DNA from 2 places in the Ferrimonas sp. YFM genome. Region 1 is predicted to be linked to the other one. Evidence: predicted binding sites of a transcription regulator. Region 1 holds the regulator's gene; the other holds the start of a gene.
The links. The regulator sigma-54, encoded in region 1, starts transcription at its own class of promoters, with help from an activator protein. The targets are predictions, from matches to a motif close to GTTGGCACGNNNNTNGNNT.

Region 2: flgF (flagellar basal-body rod protein FlgF) is a predicted target of sigma-54. The motif match lies at 6,949-6,967, and genes of this name have one in related genera.

Annotation. Positions count from the first base shown of each region.
Region 1 covers NZ_AP027368.1:4,203,855-4,211,595, forward strand. Annotated here, with positions in the region: gene lptB (LPS export ABC transporter ATP-binding protein) at 1-65, shown strand, start outside; gene QUE41_RS19455 (RNA polymerase factor sigma-54) at 133-1,584, shown strand; gene hpf (ribosome hibernation promoting factor) at 1,608-1,895, shown strand; gene ptsN (PTS IIA-like nitrogen regulatory protein PtsN) at 1,898-2,344, shown strand; gene rapZ (RNase adapter RapZ) at 2,341-3,207, shown strand; gene QUE41_RS19475 (HPr family phosphocarrier protein) at 3,185-3,457, shown strand; gene pmbA (metalloprotease PmbA) at 3,509-4,849, opposite strand; gene yjgA (ribosome biogenesis factor YjgA) at 4,970-5,494, shown strand; gene QUE41_RS19490 (TonB-dependent receptor) at 5,542-6,396, opposite strand; gene QUE41_RS19495 (ABC transporter permease) at 6,433-7,587, opposite strand; gene QUE41_RS19500 (ABC transporter permease) at 7,584-7,741, opposite strand, start outside.
Region 2 covers NZ_AP027368.1:1,179,363-1,187,103, reverse strand. Annotated here, with positions in the region: gene flgL (flagellar hook-associated protein FlgL) at 1-661, opposite strand, end outside; gene flgK (flagellar hook-associated protein FlgK) at 671-2,596, opposite strand; gene flgJ (flagellar assembly peptidoglycan hydrolase FlgJ) at 2,596-3,564, opposite strand; gene QUE41_RS05675 (flagellar basal body P-ring protein FlgI) at 3,573-4,658, opposite strand; gene flgH (flagellar basal body L-ring protein FlgH) at 4,671-5,342, opposite strand; gene flgG (flagellar basal-body rod protein FlgG) at 5,353-6,141, opposite strand; gene flgF (flagellar basal-body rod protein FlgF) at 6,165-6,905, opposite strand; gene flgE (flagellar hook protein FlgE) at 7,072-7,741, opposite strand, start outside.

The DNA of each region.
Region 1 (7,741 bases):
CCGCCGCCATCCTAGAGAACAAGCTGGTGCGCTCGGTATACTTGGGCGACCAGTTCAAGCTATAGTAATTTGAACTCCCGACCAGGAATACAACCGGAAATAACAAGAAGGAATAAGGACAGGTTGTTGTAAATGAAGACTTCTCTACAGCTAAAGCTGGGACAGCAGCTCACCATGACCCCGCAGTTGCAACAGGCCATTCGCCTGCTGCAACTGTCGACGCTGGATCTCCAACAGGAGATTCAGGAGGCTCTGGATGCCAACCCCCTGCTTGAGGTCGAGGAGGATCTCAGCCCAGCCGTCCCCGACACCCCGGACACCGCCACCCGGGATGAGTTGGAGCCCGCTCCGGAAGCCGCCAGCCTGGACACCAGCGAGGCCCTGAGTCAGACCGACATGCCCGATGACCTTCAGGTCGACACCTCCTGGGACGAATACTACACCTCCTCCCCGGCCCCCATGTCCAGCCGGGAAGACGACATGCCCTTTCAGGGCAGCACCGGCGACAGCCTTCAAAGCCATCTGCTGTGGCAGATGGAACTGACCCCCATGTCCGATACCGACCGCGCCATCGCGGTGGCCATCATTGATGCCACCGACGAACGCGGCTACCTGACCCAGACCGCCGAAGACATTCTCGAAGCCATGGGCGACGATGAGGTGGAGCTGGACGAGGTGGAAGCGGTGCTCAAGCGGGTGCAACGATTCGATCCTGTGGGCGTCTGTGCCCGGGATCTGGCCGAGTGCCTGCTGGTGCAACTGAGTCAGTTTGATGGGGGAACCCCCTGGCTGGCAGAGGCCAGGATGCTGATCCAGGAGCACATGGATCTGCTGGCCAATCGCGACTTCCGCGGCCTGATGCGCAAGACCCGCCTCAAGGAGGAGGAGCTCAAAGAGGCGATGGAGCTGATCCAGACCCTCAACCCGCGTCCCGGCAGCGCCCTGGTCAGCGATAACGACCAGTACGTGATTCCCGATGTGGCGGTCTCCAAGCGCAAGGGGCGCTGGGTAGTGGAACTCAATCCGGACACCATGCCCAAGATCCGCATCAACGAACAGTATGCGGCCCTGAGCCGCAACAGCCGCAATCAGGCAGACAGCCAATTCGTTCGCGGTCACCTGCAGGAAGCCAAGTGGTTCCTGAAGAGCCTGGAGAGCCGCAACGACACCCTGCTCAAGGTGGCCAACTGCATCGTCCAGTTCCAGCAAGGCTTCCTGGAGTATGGTGACGAGGCGATGAAGCCCATGGTGCTCAACGATGTGGCGGAAGCGGTGGACATGCACGAGTCCACTATCTCCCGGGTGACCACCCAGAAATACATGCATACGCCCCGTGGCATCTTCGAGCTGAAATACTTCTTTTCCAGCCACGTCAGCACCGACAGTGGCGGCGAGTGCTCATCCACGGCAATTCGTGCTTTAATTAAAAAATTGGTTGCTGCTGAGAATCCTAAAAAACCTCTCAGTGACAGCAAAATGGCGGAGCTGCTGGCAGAACAGGGAATCAAGGTGGCGAGACGGACCATCGCCAAGTACAGGGAAGCCCTGGGCATAGCTCCATCCAATCAGCGGAAACAGCTGTAACCAGCAAAAAAGGAGGAACCTATATGCAAATCAATCTGACCGGTCATCACGTCGAGATCACAACCGCTCTGAGAGATTATGTGCACACCAAGTTCGACAAGCTGGAGCGCCACTTTGACCATATCTCCAATGTCTACGTGGTGCTGAATGTGGAGAAAGCACAGCAAACCGCCGAAGCCAAACTGAACCTGAGTGGCCGCGAAGTGTACGCGACCCACCACCACGACAACATGTACGCTGCCATCGACGGCCTGATCGACAAGCTGGACCGTCAGGTTATCAAGCATAAAGAGAAAATTTCACGCCATTAATCATGGACATAACCACGTTACTCAGCCCGGAGTGCGCCACCATCGCCGCTCCGGGCCTTAGCAAAAAGCGCGCCCTGGAGATGATCTCCCAACTGGCGGGCGAGCATCACGGCAGTCTCAACCCCCAGCAGCTGTTCGAAAGCCTGCTGGCCAGGGAGAGGATGGGCAGCACCGGCATCGGCAAGGGAATCGCCCTGCCCCATGGCCGGCTGGCGAACATCGAGCGCCCCATCGCCGTGTTCATCAAGTGCGACGAAGCGATCCCCTTCGACGCCATCGATGGCAAGCCAGTGGACCTGCTGTTTGCCCTGTTTGTCCCCGAGGACGCCGTACAGGAGCACCTGGCCACTCTGGCCGCCATGGCCAAGACCCTGCAGGACAAAGAGACCTGCCGGGCACTGCGCAAATGCAGCAATGACTCTGAGCTCTATGCCCTGGTGACCTCGTGAAACTGATCATCCTCTCCGGACGTTCCGGTGCCGGCAAATCCGTCGCCCTCCGGGTCCTCGAAGACCTGGGCTGCTACTGTGTCGACAACCTGCCCGCGGTGATGCTGCCCTCCCTGGTGGAGGAGATGCTGGATCAATGCGACACCCTGGCGGTCAGCCTGGACATCCGCAACCTGCCGGACCAGGCGGAACAGATTCCTGAGATACTCAAGCACCTGCCGGATTCCATCGAGCGACAGATCTACTTCCTGGATGCGTCGGATGCCAGCCTGATCAAGCGCTACAGCGAGACCCGCAGACTGCATCCCCTGTCGCGCAGCGGCACTTCCCTGGCGGAGGCGATCGCCTCAGAGACCCAACTGCTGGCCCCCATTCGCGACCTGGCCGACCACAGTTTCATGACCGATGGCCTGTCGGTCCATCAGTTGGCCGACGAGATGCGTACCCGACTGCTGGGGCAGGCGGAACGGGAACTGCTGCTGGTGTTTGAGTCCTTCGGATTCAAGCATGGCATCCCCAAGGATGCGGACTACGTGTTCGACGTACGCTTTCTGCCCAACCCTCACTGGGATCCCGCCCTGCGTCCCCTCACCGGCCTGGACAAGCCGGTGCAGCGCTACTTCGCCAAGGAGTGGATGGTGGCGCGCTTTATCGAACACACCGAAAACTTTCTGCTCAACTGGCTGCCGATGCTGGAGCGCAACAACCGCGCCTACCTGACCATCGCCATCGGCTGTACCGGCGGCCAGCACCGCAGCGTCTACATCGCCGAACAGCTGGAGCAACGCTTCCGCCAGCGGCAGAAGCAGACCTCGGTCCGTCATCGTGAACTGGACAAACGTGAAGCTGACAAGAACCCTTAAGGTGGTCAACAAGCTGGGCCTGCACGCCCGCGCCGCCACCCGGCTGGCGCAGCTGGCCCACAACTACGACGCCCACATTCAGGTGGTCCATGGAGACCAGAGCGCCAGTGCCGACAGCGTGCTGGGGCTGCTGATGCTGCAAACCTGTCAGGGACAGGAGGTGACGGTGATCTGCGAAGGCCAGGACGCCGAGCCCGCCCTGGAAGCGGTCACCCAACTGTTCAGCGGGCGATTCGACGAATCAGAATAAAAAAACCGGAGCCTGGCTCCGGTTTTTTGTTTTTCGACACTAGGTCCCCAATCAGTTACCGGCCACCTTCATGGCGCTCAGCAGGATGGACCCCGTCTTGATGCTGGTGCGGGGATCCACATCTGTGCCCACCGCCACCATATCCCGGTACATCTGCTTCAGGTTACCGGCGATGGTGATCTCGTGCACCGGATACTGGATGATGCCGTTCTCCACCCAGAAGCCGGCGGCGCCACGGGAGTAATCACCGGTCACGCCGTTCACACCATGGCCCATCAGCTCGGTCACATACAGGCCGGTGCCCATCTGCTTCAGCATGGAGGCCAGATCGCCGCCATTGCTGGCCAGTTGCCAGTTGTAGATGCCACCGGCGTGACCCGTGGTGGTCATCCCCAGGCGGCGGGCGGAGTAAGCGGTCAGCAGGTAGGACTCCAGTACGCCGTCACGGACAATCTGCCGGGCACGGGTGGCCACACCCTCCCCATCGAAGGGAGCGCTGGCCAGGCCCACGGGCAGATGAGGATTCTCTTCGATTGAGAACCACTGGGGCAGAATCTCGGTGCCTAGGCTGTCCAGCAGGAAGGAGGACTGACGATAGAGTGACGCACCGCTGATGGCGCCCACCAGGTGACCCACCAGGCCGGTGGCGGTCTCGGCGGAGAACAGCACTGGCACTTCGCAGGTGTCGATCTTGCGCGCACCCAGACGGGCGCTGACCTTAGCGGCGGCGCTGATGCCCAGGGCCTCCGGGTTCACCAGATCGCCAAATCGACGCCCCACGGTGTAGTCATAGTCTCGCTCCATCCCCTGCTCATCCTTGCCGATCAGCACACAGGAGAGGCTGTGGCGGGAGGAAGCATAGCTGCCGATAAAGCCATGGCTGTTGCCGTACACCTTGATGCCGGCGTGGCTGTTGCAGCTGGCACCGTCGGACATCTCGATGCCGTGGTCGCTCTCCAGGGCCGCCTGTTCACAACGGGCCGCCAGATCGATCCCCTCCTCCGGGGTCAGGGCATGGGGGTGGTAGAGATCCAGGTCAGGAAGCGACGTAGGCATCAGTTCGGCTTCGGCCAGGCCGTTATGCTGGTCCGCCGTGGTATGTCGGGCGATGCCATCGGCGGCCCGCACCGCATCGACAATCGCCTGGGCACTGAGGTCCGAGGTGGACGCATTGCCCTTGGCTCCCTCACGGTAGAGGGAGATGCCCAGGGCACCGTCCTTATTGAACTCCACGGTCTCCACTTCACCCATGCGGGTGGAGACGCTCAAGCCCTGCTGCTTACTGATGGCCACCTCTGCGGCAGACACCCCCAGTTTTTTGGCCTCTTCCAGGGCCAGGGCTACCGCCTCCTCCAGCTGCTGACGCTGGGCTTCAATGCTGACTTGGGTCACTCGTCGATTCCATAAAATTCAGTTGCAAGAAAGGATAGCAAACCCCGCCCCTGCTCCGATAGGGGCATGACGGCTCATAGCCTGCTAGAATAGGCGCCCAAATCATTTAGGAGAACAGCTATGGCAGCAAAACGCCCGGAACCGGAGCTCCAGGAAGAGGAGTGGATCAGCAAATCGGAGCTTAAGCGGGAAGCGGAACAGCTGCAGAAGATCGGCAACGAAATTGTGGCCCTGGGCAAGAACGACCTGGCCAAGGTGCCCATGGACGAAGAGCTGGAGGTCGCCGTTGCCCTGGCCCAGCGCCTGAAGGGGAAAAACGAAGCCCACCGCCGCCAACTGCAGTTTGTTGGCAAGCTGCTGCGCAGCCGGGATCCCGAGCCTCTGGTGGCCGCCCTGGACAAGATTCGCAACAAGCACAACCAGGCCAACCAGGAGTTCCACAAGATGGAGCAGTGGCGCGACCGGCTGATTGCAGAGGGTGACGATGCCATGCAGGCGCTGTTTGCCGAAGTCCCCGCCATGGCCGAGGAGCGCCAGCGGGTGCGTCAACTGATTCGTCAGGCCGCCAAAGAAGCCAAGGCCAGCAAGCCGCCCAAGTCCTCCCGGGAGCTGTTCAAGCTGATTCGTCAGTACATGGAAGAGTAGATACCAAGAGGGAGGCAAATGCCTCCCTGCTTTTTAACTGAATCACCTCAGAAATGAGTGGTCACCACCACGCCCAAGGCACTTTCTGAAGACAGGTCCCGCTTGTCCCCGCCGTTAGGCCCTCGCAGAGAGAACTCCCCTTCGGAGCGGTGCCCCAGGTAGGCGGACAGACGCCAGCCCCCTTCGGCGGTGAAACTGCCCCGCAGGAAACTTAGGGGCTGTTCAATCTCAATGGCCCCCTCATCCACGGCAAAGTTCTGGGTCCGGAAAGCCATGCCCGCCCCAAACTCCCAGGTGGGATTGAGCCTGTAGGAGAGCTCCAGGCCGCCGCGGCCGGCGAAGCCGGGCTCGAAGGGGTTATCCAGCCTGAGCTTATCGGTGATCTGCCACTTGATGAACAGCACCGGCATCCAGCGCACATCATAGGGGTCGTTGAAATAGCCCCCGCCAAAGCCCAGGGTCAGGGTGTCGCTGACCGGATAGCTGGCCCCTGCCAGCAGACCATAACCGAAGCCGTCACCGAACGAGGTGGTGTCCGCGTAGGCCCACTGAACCCTGGGCCCCAGGAACCAGGTCAGGCCGGTTCGGTTGGGCTTGGTGAAGTTCACCCCCACCCCCAGGGTCTTGACGTTATCCCAGGCCTCGAGCCGCCCGTCCATCAGCGAGCTTCTATTGAAATCAAAGTCACTGTAGGCCCCCTCCAGCTGCCAGCTCATCAGCCACTGGTCATTGAGGCGTCCCCCCTTATCCAGGGTAAAACCATAGATCTCCTGGCCCACCTTGCCATTGTCCTCGAGGGACGCCGAGGGAAAGGCCACGGTATAGGGAGTAAAGGTCAGGGCGGGCTGATTGGCGCTGGCGCCGAACGCCAGCAGCAGTAATCCAAGATAACGGCAGTTCATCACGATTCCTTGTTAATCAAAACAACATGATACGAATCAGACGTCGGTGGGATCATGGCTGCCCAAGGCCTGACGTCGTTTCAGCCCCAACAGGGCCAGGATGCCCCATGCTAGCACCTGTAGCCACAGGGAGGACAGTTCGTACCCCAATCCAGACAGCCCCAAATTCAATTGGTTCGCCTTGATCATGGCGATCATCGCCGGCTGGGCCGGCAGCCAGGCAAACAGACCACTGAGCAGGGCGGACATGCTGTCCGTGGGCCAGACGAAACCACTGGTAAACAGGATCGGCATGCCAGTCAGCACCATCAGCTGTACCGGCACCGCCCGACGCTGAAACAGGGTGCTGATGGCCACCCCGGCCAGGGCGGTGGCCAGCAGGAAGGGGGTCAGCACGCTGACCATGGTCGCCACAGAGGCCGCCATGGCCACCGACTGCCAGGGCAGCACCAGGTCAAAATAGAGAACGCAGGAGGGCAGATAGAGGCAGGCCAGCATCGCGGTGCGGGCGCACAGCCAGGTGACGGTGGGGTAGCCGGGCCAGGCGCCACGGGTGTTCCAGTTGTTGGCCCCCAGCATCGCCGCCACCATCAGCAAAGTCTGGTGGAGAATCAGCACCAGGGCGCCGGGCAGCACATAACTGGAGTAGCTCATGCCCGGGTTGAACACCGGCTGGAACTGAGTCTCCACCGGCTGCAACCGGCGCAGCTCTGTGGCGATGTCACCGCCGGAGGCCACGCTGCGTTGCAGCCGCACCGACGCCCCAAGGTAACCCGCCCCCTGCAGGGCAGCGGTGGCCAGATTGCTGTAGGGCAGCAGGAAACTGCCGTCCCCGGCGGCGGCCAGTTGCACCTGCTCTCCCCGATACAGGTTACGCTCGAACTGATGGGGGATGACGATCATCCCCTTCAGGTCCCCTTCGGTCAGGGCAGACTCCGCCGCCCGCTGATCAGGGTAAACCCGGGTCAGCGCCACCTTGGGCGAGGCCAGCCAGATTCTCAGGAGCTGACGACTGCTGGCACTCTGGTCCAGGTCCACCACCGCCACTGGCTGGTCCAGGGCCACATGATTGGAGTAGGGAAGAGGATAGATCACCGCATAGAACAGGATGCCGCCGATGGCGGTGAGCATCGCCGCCTTGTCCGCCAGCAGCCCCTGCCACTCCTGCTTGAACAGTTGCCACCAGCTCATGGCATCCTCCGGTAGAGACAGGCCACGGGGATCAGCAGCAGGGACATCATCAACAGCGGCCAGGTGGCCGACCAGTTGTGGTTGGCCCCCGCCTGCAGCATCAGCGGCAGGTAGTGGGTACTGGGCATCAGCACCCGCCAGATCTGGGCGGCCG
Region 2 (7,741 bases), 1.6 Mb from region 1:
GAGCCTGGGTCAGCGCCGGATTCACCACCTCGGCGCTCTCAACAAAGAATTTCTCGGTCATGGTGGCGCCGGCGTAATCCGCCTGATAATCGCCGCTGGCGATGGGCACATTGAAGAACACCTCGTCACCGGGATCGTTCACCGGCAGGGTCACCCCGTCGCCTATGGTGGCGGTGCGCTGACCGGAGTTGCCCACATAGGTCACCACGCCACCCGCATTCACAAAGGGCTGGGTGTCGCTGGCGGTGCCGGAGAACAGGTAGTTGCCCGACTCATCCTGGCTGTTGGCCAAAGACACCAGGGCATCCAGGTTGGAGCGCAGATCGCTGGCGTGAACCTTGCGGCTGTCCCAGGAGAGGGAGCCATCGTTGCCTTCGAGCATGATGTCTTTCATGCTCATCACCAGGGTCTCGTAGGACGCCAGGTGCGGCTCCTCCTGAGAGAGTCGGTTGTTGGCCAGGTTGATGTTGGCCTCATACTGAGTCAACACCGCAGACTGCTGCTTGAGGTTCTCAATGGCGATGTTGGCCACGGGATCGTCGGCGGCAGTACTCACCTCTTTGCCACTTGAGAGCTTCTGCAAAGTCTTGTTGTTCTGCGACTGCAATGTGGTCAGGTTATTGGTGTTCAGGTTATAGAACTGAAAAGTGGAAACGCGCATCCCCGCCCCCTATCGCAGTGAATTGAAGAGTGTATCGAAGGTTTCCTTGGCCACGGTCATCACCCGTGCCGAGGCCTGATAAGCCTGCTGGAAACGCATCATATTGGCCGCTTCCTCATCCAGGTTTACCCCGGATTCGGACTCCACCCGGTTCTGTGCCTGATCGAACACCGCCTGAGCCGAGGTTCTGGCCACCTCCTGGGCGGCCGCCTGGCTGCCCACTTCGGTGATGATCCCCTGGAAGGTGTCCGCCAGGGTGGACTTGCCACCGTCCTGGAGTTTGAGATTGGGAATGTTGCCCATGGCCACCGCGTTGGCGTTGTCTCCCACCGCAAAGTCCATGTTCAGCTTGAAGCTGCTGGTGGCGGTGGTGTTGTCCTCAATCTTCACCGAAAACCCGAGGGCGGAGATGGTGTCGCCGGTATAGACGCCATTGGCAAGGGCATTGCCGTCCTTATCGGTCATGGTGTAGGTGTTCTGCCCTGGAGGGGTAGAGGTCGGATCGTTGGGGGTGATCGACAGGTTCACCTCCCCTGCAGGAAACGCCGGATTGGTCCTGTCCACGGAGACCAGGGTGGCTTCACCGTCACCTGCGGTGGTTTCCTTGGTGTAGCCGGCGGCCGCCAGGGCACGGGGGTTATCAATCTGCAGGCTGAGGCCTTTGGCCGCATTGGCCGTGGGCATCAGTGCCCATTTATCGCCAGCCACTGGCGCACCACCACTGGTGTCCTGAATGATGCTGAAGCCTTCGGCGGAAACGAATCGGTTGGCATTGGCTGGATCCGCGGTCAGGGTGCTGGTTTTGCCGTACTCATCAGTCATCTGATAGTTGGCTCCATCCCACACCAGGGTGTATTTGCCCCCGGTGAGCGCACCGACGTCATCAATGTTCACCCCGACCTCGGTACCCCCGGCGTTGCTGCCGGAGCTGGCGCTGCGACCGATGGACATCTCCAGGCTGTTGATGTCGGCAAACAGATTCTGACCCACGTTACCGTCCAGGTCGAACCCATTAGCCTGGGCTTTGTTCATGGCATCCGCCAGCCCCAGAGCCATCTTGCCCAGATCCCGCTCTGCCGGCAGCAAAACGTTGTCACGGTAATCCATCAACGCCTGAAGCTGCCCGCCCACATCACGGCCATCCAGAGTGATCTTGTTCTGACCGGTGTCGACGGTGTAGCGCAGCTCATGACGCACCGGGTCACCGTCGGTGGTGCCAAGCTCCAGCTGATTAGGGCCGGACACCAGCATGGCGGCGCCGCCCATCATGACGCTCTTTACGCCACTGTCCTGTTCAATGACGTTCACCTGAACGTAGTCACTGAGCTCAGAGATCAGCTTGGACTGATAGTCCAGCAGCTGCAGATCCTTGCCTTCCACCTTCATCAGCTGGGCGTTGATGTCCGCCAGCTCGGTGGTGATGGCGTTCACCCGATCCACGGTGACCAAAACCTGTTCGTTGGTCTGACGCAGTTGAGAGGTCAGGCCTTCGGCGACGGTATCGAACGCCCCCTCCAGCTGGCCCAGGGACACCAGTACGTTGTCCCTGGCACTCAGATCATTGGGTATGTCCGCCATGTTGTTGATCGCTTTGAAGGCGTTGTTCATGGACTCAGGGATGGCGTCACCGGATACGGAGAACACCTGGTTGAGTTCATCCGCCTTGCGCCAGGACATGTTGGCGTAGGAGAGCTGACTGGTCGCCAGGTTCAGCTCCCGAGTCGCGTAGCTGTTGTAGATGCGCTTGACGTCTGCCACGTAGGAGCCGGTACCCACAAAGCTGCCGGCCATGAACAGCGACTCTGAGGTGCGCTGTTCCGCCACCTGGCGGGAGTACCCTTCGGTGCCGACGTTGGCGATGTTATTCGAGGTGACCTGCAGCTGCTTCTGGGCGCTCATGACGCCGGAGCGGCCAATGTTCATCAAGTCTGCCATTATTTACTCCCTTGAGAGGAGGACGCCGCCCCCTCCATCAAACGCTTCATCACCTTCAGTACCTTGTCCGCATACTGAGGATCGGTGGCATAGCCAGCCTGCTGCAAACCACGGATAAACCCTTCGTCGTTGCCCGCATCCAGCGCGTCCTGATAACGCGGCCGGCGAACAAAATCGACGAAGTCCTGAAAACTCTGTTGGATGTTGTCATACACCCTGAATTCGGAGCGCCTTTTGACCGGCACCCCCTGCTCTACCTCGAGGGCATTGATCTTGACGCTGTCGCCCTGCCAGCTGCTGCCCGCCTTGATGTTGAACAGGTTATGGCTGCTGCCCTCTTTGGAGGGGAGGACCTTGCGGCCCCAGCCGGTCTCCAGGGCCGACTGGGCCACCAGCAGCTCAGGGCTGACCCCCAGCTCCTTGGCGGCCCGGCGTGCCTCCGGCATCAGGCTGTTCACGAAGCTCTGTGGCGAGGAGAAGTCCACCGGATTGATGGCTGAAGCCAGAGGCGGACGCGGGGCATCCTGGGCCAGGTCATTGACCGGCTCATCGACTGCAACGTCCGTTGTGGGCACAGGGTTGGCCGCAGAGGCCAGGGGGGCATGAGGTGCGATGGCGCTGTTGGAGCCACGCAGCACCGAGGCCGGCGTCAGGTTCTCGTCACCGCCGAGCTGGGCCACGATGAGATCCGCCAGCCCCAGGGTGCCCTTGCCCGCCAGTTCACTGACCAGTTGCTGGTCCTGCATGTCCCGGTAGAAGTTGGTGGTCTGGCTGTTAAACGGCGAATCGGTCTCGAAGGCGGCATTGGCGCTGCGCATCTCCTTGAGCATCATCCCGAGGAAGATCCCCTCAAACTGCAGCGCCACCTCCTCCAGGGAAGCGTCCGGGTCCGCCTGGGCCTTCTGCCTCAGGTCGTCCATGGCCGCCAGGTCCAGGTAGTGCTGATTCTGCTGCTTCAAAGGATCCATGTTGCCGCCTAGATGATGATCAGCTCGCCGCGCAGGGCGCCGGCCTGAGACAGGGCTTCGAGAATGGCCATCAGATCCGAGGGGGCCGCGCCCACCTGGTTCACCGCCCGCACCAGTTCATCCAGGGTCACGCCGGGATCAAACTTGAACATGCGCCGGGCCGACTCGTTGACGCCGATGCTGCTCACCGGGTTGTTCACTGTGTTGCCACCCGCCAGCATGCCGGGCTGAGAGGTGTTGAAGGCTTCGCTGATGGTCACCGTCAGGCCGCCATGGGTAATGGCTGCCGGCAGGAGGCGCACCTCACTGCCCACCACTATGGTGCCGGTACGGCTGTTGACGATCACCTTGGCCGATTCTTCCGCCGGCTCCACGTTGAGGTTCTCCAGGGTGGCCAGGTAGGCCACACGCTGGGAGCGGTCCCGGGGGGCAGACACCTGGATGGAGGTGGCATCCTGGGCCCGGGCCACACCAGGTCCCAGCAGGCCATTGATGGTGTCGGCCACCCGCTTGGCGGTGGAGAAGTCCGGGCGATGCAGGTTGAAGGTGAGGAAGTCGCCGTTGGCAAAGGGGCTGGGCACGCTGCGCTCGACGATGGCGCCGTTGGGAATGCGGCCCACGGTCGGGGTGTTCTGAATCACCTTGGAGCCATCGGCGCCTTCGGCAGAGAAGCCGGAGACCACCAGGCTGCCCTGGGCCAGGGCGTACACCTTGCCGTCGGCACCTTTTAAGAAGGTCTGAATCAGGGTGCCACCACGCAGGCTCTTGGCACTGCCCACGGAGGAGACGGTGACGTCGATCTGCTGACCGGGCTTGATAAAGGGAGGCAGGGTGGCGTGCACCGCCACCGCCGCCACGTTCTTGGTCTTGGGACGGGTGCCGGGCGGCAAGTTGATGCCGAAGTTGGAGAGCATGGTGGCAAAGCTCTGCTCGGTGAACTGCCCCTTCTCACCGGTGCCGGGCAGACCCACCACCAGACCATAGCCGATCAATTGGTTGTCGCGGACACCCTGAACATCGGTGATGTCCTTCAGACGCATCGCCTGAGCCGGCAAGGCCAGAACCAGGGCCATGAGTACGGCAAAGAGTCTCATCCTAGTCGTCTCCTAGAAGGGCCACAGGGGACCGTTGAAGAAGGCGGCCAGCCAGCCGGTCTTCTGGGATTCTGCGAAGGTGCCGGTGCCGCTGTACTGGATGCGGGCGTTGGCGACGCGGGTGGACTCCACGGTGTTGTCCGGCTTGATGTCCCTGGGGCGAATCAGGCCGGTCAGGCGGATGTACTCTTCACCGTCGTTGATGGTGATCCACTTTTCACCGCGAATCACCAGGTTGCCGTTGGCCAGTACCTGCAGCACGTTCACCGAGATGGAGCCATTGAGGCTGTTGCTCTGGTCCGCGTCCGCCTCTTTAGAGAGATCCAGTTTCTCTTTGTAGTTGAGATCCAGGGTCTGGCCGTTGATGGTGACCGGACCGCCGCCTGCGGTGATGGGATCGAGGGACATGGAGTTGTCCTTCTTCATCTCGTTGGTGGCGCTCTTCTTGGCCTTGGTGGCCTCCACCAGCTCGACGGTGATCACATCACCGACCCTGTGAGCCTTGATGTCGGAATAGAGCTCGTTGGCGTAGGCATCCTGATAGATGGAACCGGTGTTGACCACCTGGGTAGGGGGCAGCTCGGGGTAAACCGGAGCGTAGTAGGGATCATCCGGAATCGGGGCCCCTGGTGAGGTGCACCCCACCAGGGTGATCAGGCTGGCTGCGGCTATCCAGTGTCTCATCTAAGGCTCCTTAGAGTTGCTGGTTCAGGTTGGCCAGCATCTGATCCACGGTGGAGATCACCTTGGAGTTCATCTCATACACCCGCTGGGCTTCGATCATGTTCACCAGCTCCTCGGTCACGTTGACGTTGGAGGTTTCCAGAGCACCCTGACGGATGGAACCCAGACCATCCAGGCCGGGTACGCCGGCGATGGGCGCACCACTGGCGCCGGTCTCCAGGAACAGGTTTTGACCTATGGGCTCCAGGCCACTGGCGTTGACGAAGTTGGAGATCTCAATCTGGCCCACCACCACGTTGGCCGCCTGGCCGGGCACCCGCACCGACACCTCACCCTCGGAGGAGACTGTCACGGACTGGGCGTCTTCCGGGATGACGATGCCTGGGTCCAGCACATAACCGGAACCCGGGGTCACCATCTGCCCCTCCTCGTCCAGAGTGAACTGGCCGTTGCGGGAGTAGGCCTGGGTACCGTCAGGCATCTGAATCTGGAAGAAGCCCGGGCCGTCGATCATCAGGTCCAGGCTGTTGTTGGTGGTTTCCATGTTGCCCTGGGAGAAGATGCGCTGAGTGGCCGCCACCTTGGTGCCGGCGCCCAGGGTCAGGCCGTTGGGCAGCTCGGTATTCTGGGCGCTGATGCCCCCGGCCTGGTTGATGGTTTGATAGAGCAGGTCCTCAAACACGGCGCGGCTCTTCTTAAAGCCCACGGTGCTGGCGTTAGCCAGGTTGTTTGAGATGTTGGAGATTTCAGTCTGCTGAGCGTCCAGGCCTGTTTTACTGATCCAAAGTGCCGGTTGCATACTCTTTACCCTTTAAATGTCCGTTACACCCGCAACAGTTTTGCGGCTGACCTGTCGTTCTCTTCGGCGGTTTTCATCATCTTCAGCTGCATGTCGAATTGACGCTGCATCTCGATCATTCCCACCAGTTCATGTACCGGGCTGACGTTGCTGCCCTCGATGGCACCCGCCACCAGCTCCACCTCTGCATCGGCCAGGTAGGCTTCGCCGCCAAGGGCACGGAACAAGCCATCTTCGCCCTTGGTCAGAGTATTGATTTCTGGGTTGACCATCTGAAGCTGGTCCACCTCTTCCATGGCGTTGGCCGGTGCGCCCTGGGGACGCACTGTGATGATGCCGTTGGTGGCGATCTCCACCTTCTCCACCGGCAGTGGCAGGAAGATGGGCCCGGCGGCCCCCATGATGGGGCGGCCTTGAGCGTTGGTGAGCATGCCCCCTTCGTCGACCTTCAGAGAGCCGGCACGGGTCAGGGCTTCGTTGCCCTGCTCATCCTCGACCACAAACCAGCCTTCACCCTTGATGGCCACATCCAGGCTGCGACCCGTGGTCTTCAGGCTGCCGGCATCAAAGTTGCTGGCCGGGCGCTCGGTCATGGCAAACACCCGGGTGGGCAACCCCTCACCGAACGCCTGCATGCTGCGGGCCTGGTGCAGATCCGCCTTGAAACCGTCGGTGCGGGCGTTGGCCAGGTTGTTGGCATGCACACCCAGGGCGTACATGTTCTGGCTGGCGCCTGACGCGGCGATATAAAGCATCTTGTCCAAAGGTGACTCCACAGTCGGCAATGACGTTAATTACCCAGGGTAAATGCAATAGCTGTGCCAGAAACGAAAAGTGCGGCGATTGGGCGGTTCAGGGGGGATTCAGAATTGGGGAAGGGGCAACGAGGGGAAAGGGGTTGCCGCCCCCGGCAGGGGCGGCAATCCAGGCTTAGCGGATCTGCAGGATGTTCTGCTGCAGCTGGTTGGCGATATCCAGGGCACGGGAGTTGGCCTGGAAGTTACGCTGAGCGCTGATCAGGTCCACCAGCTCAGTGGTCAGGTCGGTGTTGGACTGCTCCAAGGCCGCCGAGTTGATGGCGCCGAAGGTGCCGGTGTTGGGCTCACCCAACAGCGCCTCACCGGACGCCTGGCTCTGTTTCCAGGAGGTGTTGCCCTGCTGAGTCAGGCCCTGCTCATTGGCAAAACGCGCCAGAGCCACCTTGCCCAGGGGCACTTCGGTACCATTGGAGTAGGTGGCGCTGATCAGGCCATCGGCCGCCACTTCCACGTTGGTCAGTCGACCCACGGTGGAACCGTCCTGCTTCAGCTTGGTCACCTCAAACTTGGAGGCGTACTGAGTGGGGTTGTCCATGCGGATCTCAACCCGCTGAGTGCCATCGGCGCCCGGGCCAATCACACCGGCACCCGTGGTACCCAGAGCCACGGTCTGGATCATGGTGGGGTTGGTGTTCAGGAAGTTACCTGTGTCGTCGAAGCTCACCACGGCGGCGGTATGACCGGCGGCATTCTGAGCGGCAATACCTGCGGTATCGGCCACGCCGTCACCGTTGGTGTCCTGGTCCCAGGTACCGTTGGTGGTGGCGCCGGCGGCGTCACCG